DNA from 2 places in the Planococcus plakortidis genome. Region 2 is predicted to be linked to the other one. Evidence: a T-box and tRNA genes for the amino acid it is inferred to sense, from the RefSeq annotation. Region 2 holds a T-box; the other holds one or more tRNA genes.

Region 1 (7,128 bases), 220 kb from region 2:
TCGACATTGATTAAGAAACAAGCATCAAGTAGCGTGATCGCCTCAAGCGATCAACTTATTGTTTGACCATCAGTGGTTAAGTTAATAAGGGCGCACGGTGGATGCCTTGGCACTAGGAGCCGAAGAAGGACGGCACTAACACCGATATGCCTCGGGGAGCTGTAAGTGAGCTGTGATCCGGGGATTTCCGAATGGGGAAACCCACTGTTCGTAATGGAGCAGTATCCATGTGTGAATTCATAGCACATGAGAAGGCAGACTCAGGGAACTGAAACATCTAAGTACCTGAAGGAAGAGAAAGCAAATGCGATTCCCCAAGTAGCGGCGAGCGAAACGGGAACAGCCCAAACCAGAAGGCTTGCCTTCTGGGGTTGTAGGACACTCTATACGGAGTTACAAAGGAATGGATTAGGCGAAGCGACCTGGAACGGTCCGCGAGACAGGGTAAGAGCCCCGTAGCTGAAAGTGCATTCCCTCCAGAGTGGATCCTGAGTACGGCGGAACACGTGAAATTCCGTCGGAATCCGGGAGGACCATCTCCCAAGGCTAAATACTCCCTAGTGACCGATAGTGAACCAGTACCGTGAGGGAAAGGTGAAAAGCACCCCGGAAGGGGAGTGAAAGAGATCCTGAAACCGTGTGCCTACAAGTAGTTAGAGCCCGTTAATGGGTGATAGCGTGCCTTTTGTAGAATGAACCGGCGAGTTACGATTGCATGCAAGGTTAAGGTGAGAAGCCGGAGCCGCAGCGAAAGCGAGTCTGAACAGGGCGAATGAGTATGCAGTTGTAGACCCGAAACCAGGTGATCTACCCATGTCCAGGGTGAAGGTAAGGTAACACTTACTGGAGGCCCGAACCCACGCACGTTGAAAAGTGCGGGGATGAGGTGTGGGTAGCGGAGAAATTCCAATCGAACCTGGAGATAGCTGGTTCTCTCCGAAATAGCTTTAGGGCTAGCCTCAAGATAGAGAATCCTGGAGGTAGAGCACTGTTTGGACTAGGGGCCCATCCCGGGTTACCGAATTCAGACAAACTCCGAATGCCAGTGATTTATGCTTGGGAGTCAGACTGCGAGTGATAAGATCCGTAGTCAAGAGGGAAACAGCCCAGACCACCAGCTAAGGTCCCCAAATATCCGTTAAGTGGAAAAGGATGTGGCGTTGCTTAGACAACCAGGATGTTGGCTTAGAAGCAGCCATCATTTAAAGAGTGCGTAATAGCTCACTGGTCGAGTGACACTGCGCCGAAAATGTACCGGGGCTAAACGGATTACCGAAGCTGTGGATGGACATCTGAGATGTCCGTGGTAGGAGAGCGTTCTAAGGGCGGTGAAGTCAGACCGGAAGGACTGGTGGAGCGCTTAGAAGTGAGAATGCCGGTATGAGTAACGAAAGACGGGTGAGAATCCCGTCCACCGAATGCCTAAGGTTTCCTGAGGAAGGCTCGTCCGCTCAGGGTTAGTCGGGACCTAAGTCGAGGCCGATAGGCGTAGACGATGGACAACAGGTTGATATTCCTGTACCACCTCCCCGCCGTTTGAGTAATGGGGGGACGCAGAAGGATAGGGTGAGCGTGCCGTTGGTTGTGCACGTCCAAGTTGTGAGATGAGAAACGAGGCAAATCCCGTTTCTGTATACATCAAGCAGTGATGGCAAGAGGTTTAACCTCAGAGTCCCTGATTTCACACTGCCAAGAAAAGCCTCTAGCGAGGCGGGAGGTGCCCGTACCGCAAACCGACACAGGTAGGCGAGAAGAGAATTCTAAGGTGAGCGAGTGAACTCTCGTTAAGGAACTCGGCAAAATGACCCCGTAACTTCGGGAGAAGGGGTGCTCTGGTAGGGTGAATAGCCCGAGAGAGCCGCAGTGAATAGGCCCAGGCGACTGTTTAGCAAAAACACAGGTCTCTGCAAAACCGTAAGGTGACGTATAGGGGCTGACGCCTGCCCGGTGCTGGAAGGTTAAGGGGAGTGCTTAGCGCAAGCGAAGGTGCGAACCGAAGCCCCAGTAAACGGCGGCCGTAACTATAACGGTCCTAAGGTAGCGAAATTCCTTGTCGGGTAAGTTCCGACCCGCACGAAAGGCGTAACGATCTGGGCACTGTCTCAACGAGAGACTCGGTGAAATTATAGTACCTGTGAAGATGCAGGTTACCCGCGACAGGACGGAAAGACCCCGTGGAGCTTTACTGTAGCCTGATATTGAATTTTGGTGCAACTTGTACAGGATAGGTAGGAGCCAGAGAACCCGGAGCGCCAGCTTCGGGGGAGGCGTCGGTGGGATACTACCCTGGTTGTATTGAACTTCTAACCCACAAGCCTAAGCGGCTTGGGAGACAGTGTCAGGCGGGCAGTTTGACTGGGGCGGTCGCCTCCTAAAGAGTAACGGAGGCGCTCAAAGGTTCCCTCAGAATGGTTGGAAATCATTCGCAGAGTGTAAAGGCACAAGGGAGCTTGACTGCGAGACGGACAGGTCGAGCAGGGTCGAAAGACGGACTTAGTGATCCGGTGGTTCCGCATGGAAGGGCCATCGCTCAACGGATAAAAGCTACCCCGGGGATAACAGGCTTATCTCCCCCAAGAGTCCACATCGACGGGGAGGTTTGGCACCTCGATGTCGGCTCATCGCATCCTGGGGCTGTAGTCGGTCCCAAGGGTTGGGCTGTTCGCCCATTAAAGCGGTACGCGAGCTGGGTTCAGAACGTCGTGAGACAGTTCGGTCCCTATCCGTCGCGGGCGCAGGAAATTTGAGAGGAGCTGTCCTTAGTACGAGAGGACCGGGATGGACACACCGCTGGTGTACCAGTTGTTCTGCCAAGAGCATCGCTGGGTAGCTATGTGTGGCCGGGATAAGTGCTGAAAGCATCTAAGCACGAAGCCCCCCTCAAGATGAGATTTCCCATTGCGCAAGCAAGTAAGATCCCTCAAAGACGATGAGGTAGATAGGTTCGGGGTGGAAGCGTGGCGACACGTGCAGCTGACGAATACTAATCGATCGAGGACTTAACCAACAAACTGAAACGCGTTTCCAATGTCGATTTATCCAGTTTTGAAAGAATAAGATAATATTTTTTAAAATAATACTTGAAAAAATCGGTATTATTGATATAATAAATCTTGTCTTTCAAATTAATACAGTCTAGTGATGATGGCAAAGAGGCCACACCCGTCCCCATCCCGAACACGGAAGTTAAGCTCTTTTGCGCCGATGGTAGTTGGGGGTTTCCCCCTGTGAGAGTAGGACGTCGCTAGGCTAGTTATTATTCCGAAGTAGCTCAGTGGTAGAGCACCGCACTGTTAATGCGATGGTCGTAGGTTCGAATCCTACCTTCGGAGCCAATTATGGAGAGCTGTCCGAGTGGCCGAAGGAGCATGATTGGAAATCATGTAGGCGGGCAACCGTCTCAAGGGTTCGAATCCCTTGCTCTCCGCCAGTATCTCAAGCTCAAAATTATGGCCCCTTGGTCAAGCGGTTAAGACACCGCCCTTTCACGGCGGTAACACGGGTTCGAATCCCGTAGGGGTCACCATTCATGGAGGATTAGCTCAGCTGGGAGAGCATCTGCCTTACAAGCAGAGGGTCGGCGGTTCGATCCCGTCATCCTCCACCATTTCTTTTATACATATAATCAATATAGAAGGAAACTTTAAGATTATCGCGGGGTGGAGCAGTTCGGTAGCTCGTTGGGCTCATAACCCAAAGGTCGCAGGTTCAAATCCTGCCCCCGCAACCAAATGGTCCCGTGGTGTAGCGGTTAACATGCCTGCCTGTCACGCAGGAGATCGCCGGTTCGATCCCGGTCGGGACCGCCATTTTTTAAATAATATGGGTCAGTAGCTCAGTTGGTAGAGCATTAGATTGAAGCTCTAAGTGTCGGCGGTTCGATTCCGTCCTGACCCACCATATTTTTTCTCCATGCCGGAGTAGCTCAACTGGTAGAGCAACTGACTTGTAATCAGTAGGTTGAGGGTTCAAGTCCTTTCTCCGGCACCATTCGGTGGGGTAGCGAAGTGGCTAAACGCGGCGGACTGTAAATCCGCTCCTTCGGGTTCGGCAGTTCGAATCTGCCCCCACCACCAGTTTTTAGGGGCATAGTTTAAAGGTAGAACAGAGGTCTCCAAAACCTCCGGTGTGGGTTCGATTCCTACTGCCCCTGCCAATTTACTTGAATATTAAGATGGCGGTCGTGGCGAAGTGGTTAACGCACCGGATTGTGATTCCGGCATTCGGGGGTTCAATTCCCCTCGTCCGCCCCTTGCTTTTCATCAAATTTCAAATTCAATGTACTAATAACGTGGCGGTCGTGGCGAAGTGGTTAACGCACCGGATTGTGATTCCGGCATTCGGGGGTTCAATTCCCCTCGTCCGCCCCAGTATTATTGGGGTATAGCCAAGCGGTAAGGCAACGGGTTTTGATCCCGTCATGCCCTGGTTCGAATCCAGGTACCCCAGCTTTTGCGGAAGTAGTTCAGTGGTAGAACGCCACCTTGCCAAGGTGGAGGTCGCGGGTTCGACCCCCGTCTTCCGCTCCATTATATCTAGGCGGCATAGCCAAGCGGTAAGGCATGGGTCTGCAACACCCTTACCACCGGTTCGAGTCCGGTTGCCGCCTCCAAAATATTTTGCCGGCGTGGCGGAATTGGCAGACGCGCGGGACTCAAAATCCCGTTCCTTCACGGGAGTGTCGGTTCGACCCCGACCGCCGGTATCATGCTCATCACTCTGCCAAGTGATGAAGAAAAACCCTGACTCTTATGTCAGGTTTTTTTTCTTTGGATAATTTAATAAAATTATTAGAATTGAGTTGGTGAAAGTTTTTTTAAAAAAAACAAAAAACCCCTTGCAAAGTAATCGATTTATTAATATAATAATTAATGTTCCTAAAGCAGTACTAGATGCTGCTGGATCTTACTTTGCCGGCGTGGCGGAATTGGCAGACGCGCGGGACTCAAAATCCCGTTCCTTCACGGGAGTGTCGGTTCGACCCCGACCGCCGGTATCATATTCATCACTCTGCCAAGTGATGTAAACTGTAAAGCCCTGACTTAGTCAGGGTTTTTTTTGTGCCTTAAAGTATGTAGTTTTCGAAATGCGTAATAGTTGCTATTGATCGTTCAATAAATTTATTTTTGTGTATTATATTTATTTCATGAATAGGGAAGCATATAAAATACTTATTATGGATGTGAAGTGATATTTTCTTCTTTATCTTGAGGAGAAGTAAATCTGATGGAATGGACAGATGTGCTAGATAAGGGATGTAGACTCTAGGGACGGGTCTATTCCTTAGAAATTTGAGAAAGGGAAAGGGGCAGCTTTCATTGGAAGTTGTCTTTTTCTATTTTTTGGCACTTGTTTGACGAAAAGAAAGGAAGTCTATACGGTGCGTGTTATAATAATCAAAATCATGATCTTGCAGGGGTGAGAGTATGACTGAAGAACGCTGGTTTGATGAAGAGATTATGGATATTCTTGATAAACAAGCCGTACGTTTAGGAGAAGGTTTGAGACAGGACGAAGCAATCCATAGGCTTGAAGTATGGGGGCATAATGAATTGCCTGAAGGAAAACGTGAGCCTGCCATTATAAAATTCCTTAAGCATTTCCACGATGTTTTGATTTATGTTCTGCTGGCAGCAGCAATTATTACAGTCGTTCTCGGACATTATATTGATACGATAGTCATTCTGGCTGTTGTGGTCATCAATGCAGCAATCGGTTATATTCAACAGAATAAGGCGGAAAAAGCGTTGGATAGTATCCGTGATATGTTGTCAATTAAGGCAGCAGTTCTGCGATCTGGCAAACGGATTGAAATCCTGGCGACTGAACTTGTGCCAGGAGATCTTGTTTACTTGAGGGCTGGCGATAAAGTGCCGGCAGATATGCGTCTTGCAGAGGAGGCGAATTTGCTGGTGGAAGAATCGTCTTTGACGGGCGAGTCGGAAGCTGTCGAAAAACAGACAGATAAGCTTCCAGCAGACACAGTACTCGGTGATCGCACTAATATGGTGTTTGCGGGAACATCTATCGCGTCAGGTTCAGGTATTGGTATTGTTACAGCTACAGGAGGATCTACTGAACTTGGGAAAATCAGCAGTGCGATGGAGTCTGTTGAGAAATTACAGACTCCTTTGTTGAAACAGACGGCTCAATTCGGGAAACGTATTTCGATGATTATTGTGCTATGCGCGATCGGTATGTTCTTTATCGGTTACTCGTTCCATGACTATGCTACAGCTGAATTATTGCTAGCAATTATCGGATTGACTGTGGCTGCGATTCCAGAAGGTTTGCCGGCGGTCCTATCGATTATTTTAGCGCTAGGGGTCCAGACCATGGCAGGCAAAAACGCCATAGTCCGGAATTTGCCATCAGTTGAAACTTTAGGGGCAGTAACAGTCATTTGTTCGGACAAGACAGGCACATTAACGAAAAATGAAATGACGGCAACTTCTGTGATTCTGTCAGACGGGGAAATCCAAGCTAGCGGTGTTGGCTACTCGCCTGAAGGGACATTGAAACTAAATGGCAAAAAGGTTTATTTAACGGATCATCCAAGATTAATGAAGTTTTTGTCCTGTGTCAAAACGGTCAATGATGCACATTTATTAAAAGATGCTAAAGGAAACTGGGCAGTCAGTGGAGGGGCTACAGAAGGATGCTTGCTGACACTTGTTGAAAAGGCTGATCAGAGTGTTGAAAAGTTGCCTGTGCTTTCGAAAATCCCATTCGATTCCTCCTATAAGTACATGGCGGCATTAGTTGAAGAACAGGGAAGTAAATGGATTTACGTTAAAGGGGCTCCTGAAAAGCTATTGAAGATGGTTCCAGAGAAAGAACATGTTGAATGGGAGGCGAAGATTGCCGAACATGCAAAACGCGGTGAACGGCTCCTGGGGGCGGCTGTAAAACAGGTGGATTATCATATTGATGAAATTGGGCACGAAGATATGGAGAGCGGTTTTGAATTTTTGGGGCTTGCAGGCATTATTGATCCGCCCAGGGAAGAAGTGATAGAGTCGATTGCACAATGTAAACAGGCAGGGATCCGCGTAAAAATGATTACAGGAGACCATAAGGAAACTGCAGTGGCGATTGGGTCCCAGCTTGGCATCGGGGATGGCCTGA
Region 2 (7,128 bases):
GCGCATCGTGGGCCATAAGCCGAAAAAATTGGATTTTGCCCAAGCGGCCGCATTGCCATTGACGGGATTGACAGCAATGGAAGCCTTGTTTGTGCGTTTGGGCATTTCGAAAAACCCACAGGACAATAAAGGCAAAAATATCTTGATCATCGGCGCTGCAGGCGGTGTCGGTTCGATCGCCACGCAAATCGCCAACTTGGCCGGGCTCACTGTGATCGGGACGGCGTCTAGGCCGGAAACGGTTGAATGGGCGAAAAATCACGGTGTTCATCACACGATCAACCACCACCGGGAATTGTTGCCCCAACTGAAGGAATTGGATATCGACGGGGTAGACTATATCTTCTGCCTGACGAATGTCGATGACCATATGGAAGGCATGGCTGAAGCAATCCGGCCTCAAGGAAAAATCTGTTCGATTTTGCCGGCGTTCGAACCGTTGGAACCATCCTTGTTTGGCAAAAGCGTCACCTTTGTCTACGAATTGATGTACACGCGCTCCATGTACCGAACGGAAGATATGATCGAGCAACATCATTTATTAAATGAATTGTCGGAATGGGCAGACAGCGGCAAGGTCCAGTCGACGCTCAATGAAACGATGGCACCGGTCAATCCGGCAAACTTGAAAGAAGCATACGGAAAATTGATGTCAGGCAAAACCATCGGGAAAATCGTTCTCGAGGGTCCTGTTGAGAAATAGACAAAAGAGCAGCGCGCAAATGCACGCTGCTCTTTTCAGCTTGTCGTATCAAGGTTTCTCGAGGGAGTCGAACGAACGCTTCTCCAAATACTGAGATAATTCGTTGATTTTTAATTGTGGAATAGTGTCATACTCTTTTCATTTATAGAAGATTATAGACTTCTTCAACACTCTTTCAATTTAACGATTATTTCTTTCGGCGCTGCTGTTTTTTCTCGATTGCGACTAAAAACGGGGGGGAATGCCGTTGATTGATGAATTCATATTTCATGACATCGTAGCGGGTTTGCGGCAGTTGCTTGACGTAATCCATCACAGCGTCGCGCTCTTCACTGCCGCCGTCGTGTCCTGAATAAATGACCACCAACACCAAGCCGCCATCTTTCAAGCGCTCCAGGCATTGTTCAATCGCCTGCAAGGTGCTATTTGCTTTAGTGATGATCGCGTGGTCGCCTTTTGGCAAATAACCGAGGTTGAAAACGGCAGCCGCGATCGATTCCGTAACGTATTGATCGATTTTCGCGTGGCTGTCGCAAATCAATTCGACATGACGAAACGCTTCTGTGCGCTGTCTCGTCGCTTCGATCGCTTGTTGCTGGATATCGAATGCGTAGACTTTTCCGGAGTCACCGGTAAGCCCAGCCAGGAAATGGGTATCATGCCCATTTCCGGCAGTGGCATCTACCGCTGTATCGCCTTTTTGGACAACTTGTTCAAGCAAAGATTTAGTGAACGGCAAGACGCGCTGCAAAGTCATATAATCACGCTCCCTGCATAATGCTTGCCTTGCCAGCTGCCTCGGGTTTCGAGTTCTTTATCGATGCCATTCAGCACTTCCCATTTATTCGTGCTCCACATCGGGCCGATCATCAAATCGATCGGGCCATCGCCGGTGATGCGCTGGACGACCATGCCAGGCGGGATGATTTCAAGCTGGTCGGCGACGAGTTGGATATAGGCGTCCTTTTCCAGGAATTCAAGCATGCCTTTTTCATATTGCTTGACCATCGGCGTGCCTTGGAGCAAGTGCAGCAGATGGATCTTGATGCCTTGTACATCGAGCTTTGCGACTGCCTGTGCGGTTTCCATCATCATGTCCCGGTCTTCAAGCGGCAAGCCGTTAATGATGTGGCTGCAAATATTGATGCCATGTGCGCGGAGTTTGTCGACACCTTCTTTGTATGTGTCAAAGTCATGCGCCCGGTTGATGAGCTGCGCAGTGCGCTCATGGACAGTCTGCAGCCCGAGTTCTACCCATAAATACGTGCGTTCGTTAAGTTCGGCCAAGTATTCGACGACTTCATCCGGCAGGCAGTCAGGCCGTGTGCCGATGCTGATGCCGACGACATTGTCCTGTGCGAGTGCCGCTTCGAATTGTCTCTTGATGACCTCGATCGGCGCATGGGTATTCGTATACGCTTGGAAATAAGCAATGTATTTAGCGTCTTTCCATTTGCGGTGCATTTTCGCCTTCACTTGCTCGAACTGGACGGGGATCGGGTCCACCCGGTCTCCGGCGAAATCACCAGATCCGGCGACGGAACAAAATGTGCAGCCGCCAAAAGCGACCGTGCCATCGCGGTTCGGGCAATCGAATCCGGCATCGAGCGAGATTTTCATGATCTTTTCGCCGAACTGACCGCGTAGATGGCGGTTCCATGTATAATAGCGCTTCCCGTCACTCGGGAAAGGAAATTCGTTGTCCATCATAAAACCCTCCTCAGCTGACATTATACCACGCTGCCGCCATCGGGAAAGGCGCCTATAATCATGTCAACATTGTCCTTGTTGCGTTTACTACGGACTTTTGGTTAAATTGGTAATGGAAGCGTTTTATTGAAATAAAATTCAGTTAATGTTGCAGAGGGGGAAACGCGCGATGAAACCGATTTACAATTCTGCCAAAGAGGCAGTCGAACCGATACAAGACGGCGCCACCATCATGGTTGGGGGATTCGGGCTGGTCGGGATTCCGGAACAGCTGATCCTGGCGCTCGTCGATAAAGGGGTAAAAGACCTTACCGTCATTTCCAATAACTGCGGCGTCGATGAATGGGGCCTCGGGTTATTGCTGAAAAACAAGCAAATCAAAAAAATGATCGGCTCATATGTCGGGGAAAACAAGGAATTCGAACGTCAAGTACTGTCCGGAGAAATCGAAGTCGAATTGACACCGCAAGGAACGCTCGCTGAAAAGATGCGCGCAGGCGGGGCCGGCATTCCGGCATTCTTCACACCGGCAGGCGTCGGTACCACTGTGGCAGAGGGTAAGGAAATCCGTGAATTCGGCGGCAAAGAGCATGTGCTCGAAATGGCATTGACAGCTGATTTTTCGCTGGTGCGTGCACATACAGCCGATAAAATGGGCAATCTTGTCTACAACAAGACTGCACAGAACTTCAATCCGCTAGCGGCAGCTGCCGGTAAAGTGACGATTGCGGAAGTTGAGCATTTGGTGGAAATCGGGGATATCGACCCGAACCATGTGCAAACGCCAAGCATCTACGTGCAAGGACTGTTGCAGGCAGACCAGGAAAAACGAATCGAGCGTTTGACGACGCGTTAAGAAAGGATGGGGACAACAGTGGACAAACAGGCTATCAGAGAACGAATCGCAAAACGTGCGGAAAAGGAAATCAACGATGGAGATTACGTCAACCTTGGCATCGGCATGCCGACCTTGGTTGCAAACTTCATTTCCGATAATAAACAAGTGGTCTTGCAGTCTGAAAACGGGCTCCTCGGAATCGGACCGTATCCGACTGAAGACCAAGTCGATCCCGATTTGATCAACGCCGGGAAAGAAACCGTCACTACGATCCCGGGCTCCGCATTCTTCACGAGCGCAGAGTCATTCGCGATGATTCGCGGCGGGCATATCGATGTCGCGATCCTTGGCGGCATGGAAGTTGCAGAAAACGGAGACTTGGCTAACTGGATGATTCCAGGGAAAATGATCAAAGGCATGGGCGGCGCGATGGACCTCGTGCACGGCGCGAAAAAAGTCATCGTCATCATGGACCATGTCTCGAAGGATGGTTCAGCGAAAATCAAGAAAGCATGTGATCTGCCGTTGACCGGTAAAGCGGTAGTCAATTTGATCATCACGGAACGGGCGGTCATCGAAGTGACGGATTCCGGCCTTGTGCTGAAAGAAGTATTCGAAGGCCATACAGTAGACGAGGTCGTCGCTGCAACCGATGCCGAGTTGAATACAGACAGCGTGAAAGTACACTGAGCTATTGCATAAAGACAGGCGCTCAGCTAAAATGGAATCAATAGCAAATGGCCGTGAAGAGGAGTAGTAGAGCATTTTTGCATCAAAGAGAGCCGGCGGGTGGTGCGAGCCGGCATGCAGGATGGTTGAACTCGCCTTGGAGTCTGCGCAGTGATTGCGCCGTTTTCCGCGTTAAGGAATCAAGTTGGGCGAGCAATCGCTAATTTGGGTGGTACCGCGGGAAAAATCCCGTCCCTTAGTTTTAAGGGGCGGGATTTTTTTATTTTGCTAAAGAATATGCAGGACATGCGGGCATCCGCTTGTATTTAGAGGAGGAAAATAGGAAATGTCTTTCAACCACAAGGAAATCGAAAAGAAATGGCAAAAGCACTGGCAGGAAAACAAAACCTTCAAAACGAAAAACACGCCGGGCAAGGAAAAATTCTATGCACTCGATATGTTCCCGTATCCATCAGGTGCCGGCCTTCACGTCGGGCATCCGGAAGGCTACACAGCGACCGATATCTTGAGCCGCCAAAAACGCATGCAAGGTTACGACGTGCTCCATCCGATGGGGTGGGATGCGTTCGGTTTGCCGGCTGAGCAATACGCGCTTGATACCGGAAACGACCCAGCGGAGTTCACGGCGAAAAACATCGAGACCTTCAAGCGCCAAATCCAGGAACTTGGCTTCTCCTATGATTGGGACCGTGAAATCAACACGACCGACCCGAAGTATTATAAATGGACGCAGTGGATCTTCATCCAGCTTTACAATAAAGGCTTGGCATATGTCGATGAAGTAGCGGTCAACTGGTGCCCGGCACTTGGCACGGTGCTCGCCAATGAAGAAGTGGTCGACGGGGTTTCCGAGCGCGGCGGCCATCCGGTCGAACGCCGCCCGATGCGCCAATGGGTGTTGCGGATTACGGAATATGCAGACCGCCTGCTTGAGGACCTGGAAGAACTTGACTGGCCGGAAAGCTTGAAAGACATGCAGCGCAACTGGATCGGAAAATCCGAAGGTGCGGAGCTTGAATTCAAAATCGATGGCACTGGGCTTTCATTCCGCGCATTCACGACGCGCCCGGATACGATTTTCGGCGCAACTTACGCGGTGCTTGCCCCGGAACATAAATTGGTCGGTGAAATCACGACATCTGAACAAAGCGAAGCAGTTGCCGAATATATCGACAAAGTGAAAACGAAAAGCGATTTGGAACGTACCGATCTCGCGAAAGATAAAACGGGTGTCTTCACTGGAGCTTATGCGATCAATCCGGCAAGCGGCGAGAAAATGCCGATCTGGATCGCCGATTATGTCCTCGCGACTTATGGGACAGGCGCAATCATGGCCGTGCCGGCACACGATGAACGGGATTACGAATTCGCGAAACAATTCGGGTTGCCGATCGTTGAAGTCGTCTCTGGCGGCAATATCGACGAAGAAGCGTACGCCGGCGACGGCGAACTCGTCAATTCCGGTTTCCTTGACGGTTTGAACAAAACGGAAGCGATTGGAAAAGCGATCGACTGGCTCGAAACTGAAGGCGTCGGCGAGAAGAAAATCACGTACCGTTTGCGCGATTGGCTGTTCAGCCGCCAACGTTATTGGGGTGAGCCGATCCCAATCATCCACTGGGAAGACGGCACGATGTCGCCTGTTGACGAAGCGGACTTGCCACTCGAGCTTCCGGTCACAACGGACATCAAGCCGAGCGGGACAGGCGAATCGCCGCTTGCCAATATCGAGGAATGGGTCAATGTCACGCATCCCGAAACCGGCATGAAAGGCCGCCGCGAAACGAACACGATGCCGCAATGGGCCGGCAGCTGCTGGTATTATTTGCGCTTTATCGATCCCGTTAACGACGAAGCCATCGCGGATCCGGAACTGTTGAAACGCTGGCTTCCGGTTGATGTCTATATCGGTGGTGCGGAACACGCCGTCCTTCACTTATTGTATGCGCGTTTCTGGCATAAAGTGTTGTATGACCTTGGCGTCGTACCGACGAAAGAGCCGTTCCAGAAGTTATTCAACCAGGGGATGATCCTCGGGGAAGGCAACGAAAAAATGTCGAAATCCAAAGGCAATGTCGTCAATCCGGACCAGATCATCGAAAGCCACGGCGCGGACACGCTGCGCATGTACGAAATGTTCATGGGGCCGCTTGAAGCGTCGATCGCCTGGTCAACGAACGGGCTCGACGGATCACGCCGCTTCCTCGACCGCATCTGGCGCTTGCTGGTTGAAGACGGAACGATCTCAAGCAAAGTCGTTGAACAAAACGACGGCAAACTGGAGAAAGTGTATCATCAGACTGTCAAGAAAGTAACCGAAGACTTTGACGGCCTGCGCTTCAATACGGCGATTTCGCAAATGATGGTGTTCATCAACGAAGCCTATAAGGCGGACAATTTGCCGAAAGAATATATCGAAGGCTTCGTGAAGATGCTGTCGCCGATCGCGCCGCATTTGGCCGAAGAGCTTTGGAATAAACTCGGGCATAGCGAAACGGTAACGTATGAAGCATGGCCGACGTTTGATGAGTCGAAACTGGTTGACGATGAAATCGAGATCGTCGTCCAAGTAAACGGCAAAGTGAGAAGCAAGCTGACTGTCGCGAAAGACAGCACGAAAGAACAACTGGAAGAAGCGGCGCTCGCCGACGAGCACGTCCAAAAGGCGGCAGAAGGCAAGCAAGTGCGCAAAGTCATTGCCATTCCAGGTAAATTGGTTAATATCGTTGTAGGATAAATAATGAAAGCCGCCAGGGAGATCCCCCTGGCGGCTTTTCTATTGTGATTCGAATATGAATGTGACAAGGAAGATTAAAGAAGTGAGTGGAAAAGTGTCCGCTATTCGACTGCACTCCAATGGCTGCTTTGGGCTCGCAGGATGCGAGTCATGCAGCTGATGCGACAGGACGTCGCGTTTTCAGCTGCCCGGGGATGGGGTGGGTATTGAGCCAAGGTGGCAAAGAGCGCCACCTTTGTCTCGCCAGCCCGCGCAGTTCCCCAGGAGTCAGCCATTTCTGCTCCGTCTCTAATTTTAGAGTGGAAGGTAAATTATTTAGCTCACTCAGCAGAAGGTGTGAAGATGCATCATATTCTAAAACTTGATTCAACCAGGTTAGAGAATGAAGTGACGTCGGTCTTCAACTGTTAAATAAAATAACAATTGTATCAATTCAAGGACTGACCAGTC

The links. The T-box of region 2 lies ahead of leuS (leucine--tRNA ligase). A T-box ahead of a tRNA ligase gene usually reads a tRNA of that ligase, here a tRNA-Leu.
Region 1: it has a tRNA-Leu gene. The T-box ahead of leuS (leucine--tRNA ligase) is inferred to sense a tRNA for this amino acid. The anticodon was not compared.

Annotation. Positions count from the first base shown of each region.
Region 1 is NZ_CP016539.2:1,045,381-1,052,508, forward strand. It holds rRNA gene BBI15_RS05255 (23S ribosomal RNA) at 75-3,007, shown strand; rRNA gene rrf (5S ribosomal RNA) at 3,135-3,250, shown strand; tRNA gene BBI15_RS05265 (tRNA-Asn) at 3,261-3,335, shown strand; tRNA gene BBI15_RS05270 (tRNA-Ser) at 3,341-3,430, shown strand; tRNA gene BBI15_RS05275 (tRNA-Glu) at 3,452-3,526, shown strand; tRNA gene BBI15_RS05280 (tRNA-Val) at 3,532-3,607, shown strand; tRNA gene BBI15_RS05285 (tRNA-Met) at 3,654-3,730, shown strand; tRNA gene BBI15_RS05290 (tRNA-Asp) at 3,734-3,809, shown strand; tRNA gene BBI15_RS05295 (tRNA-Phe) at 3,825-3,900, shown strand; tRNA gene BBI15_RS05300 (tRNA-Thr) at 3,915-3,990, shown strand; tRNA gene BBI15_RS05305 (tRNA-Tyr) at 3,994-4,076, shown strand; tRNA gene BBI15_RS05310 (tRNA-Trp) at 4,083-4,156, shown strand; tRNA gene BBI15_RS05315 (tRNA-His) at 4,178-4,250, shown strand; tRNA gene BBI15_RS05320 (tRNA-His) at 4,295-4,370, shown strand; tRNA gene BBI15_RS05325 (tRNA-Gln) at 4,378-4,449, shown strand; tRNA gene BBI15_RS05330 (tRNA-Gly) at 4,455-4,529, shown strand; tRNA gene BBI15_RS05335 (tRNA-Cys) at 4,539-4,612, shown strand; tRNA gene BBI15_RS05340 (tRNA-Leu) at 4,622-4,705, shown strand; tRNA gene BBI15_RS05345 (tRNA-Leu) at 4,913-4,996, shown strand; gene BBI15_RS05350 (cation-transporting P-type ATPase) at 5,427-7,128, shown strand, end outside.
Region 2 is NZ_CP016539.2:1,262,815-1,269,942, forward strand. It holds gene BBI15_RS06465 (zinc-binding alcohol dehydrogenase family protein) at 1-703, shown strand, start outside; gene mnmM (tRNA 5-(aminomethyl)-2-thiouridylate-methyltransferase MnmM) at 891-1,460, opposite strand; gene mnmL (tRNA modification radical SAM protein MnmL/YtqA) at 1,457-2,413, opposite strand; gene BBI15_RS06480 (CoA transferase subunit A) at 2,583-3,269, shown strand; gene BBI15_RS06485 (3-oxoacid CoA-transferase subunit B) at 3,288-3,941, shown strand; T-box leader at 3,986-4,180, shown strand; gene leuS (leucine--tRNA ligase) at 4,267-6,678, shown strand.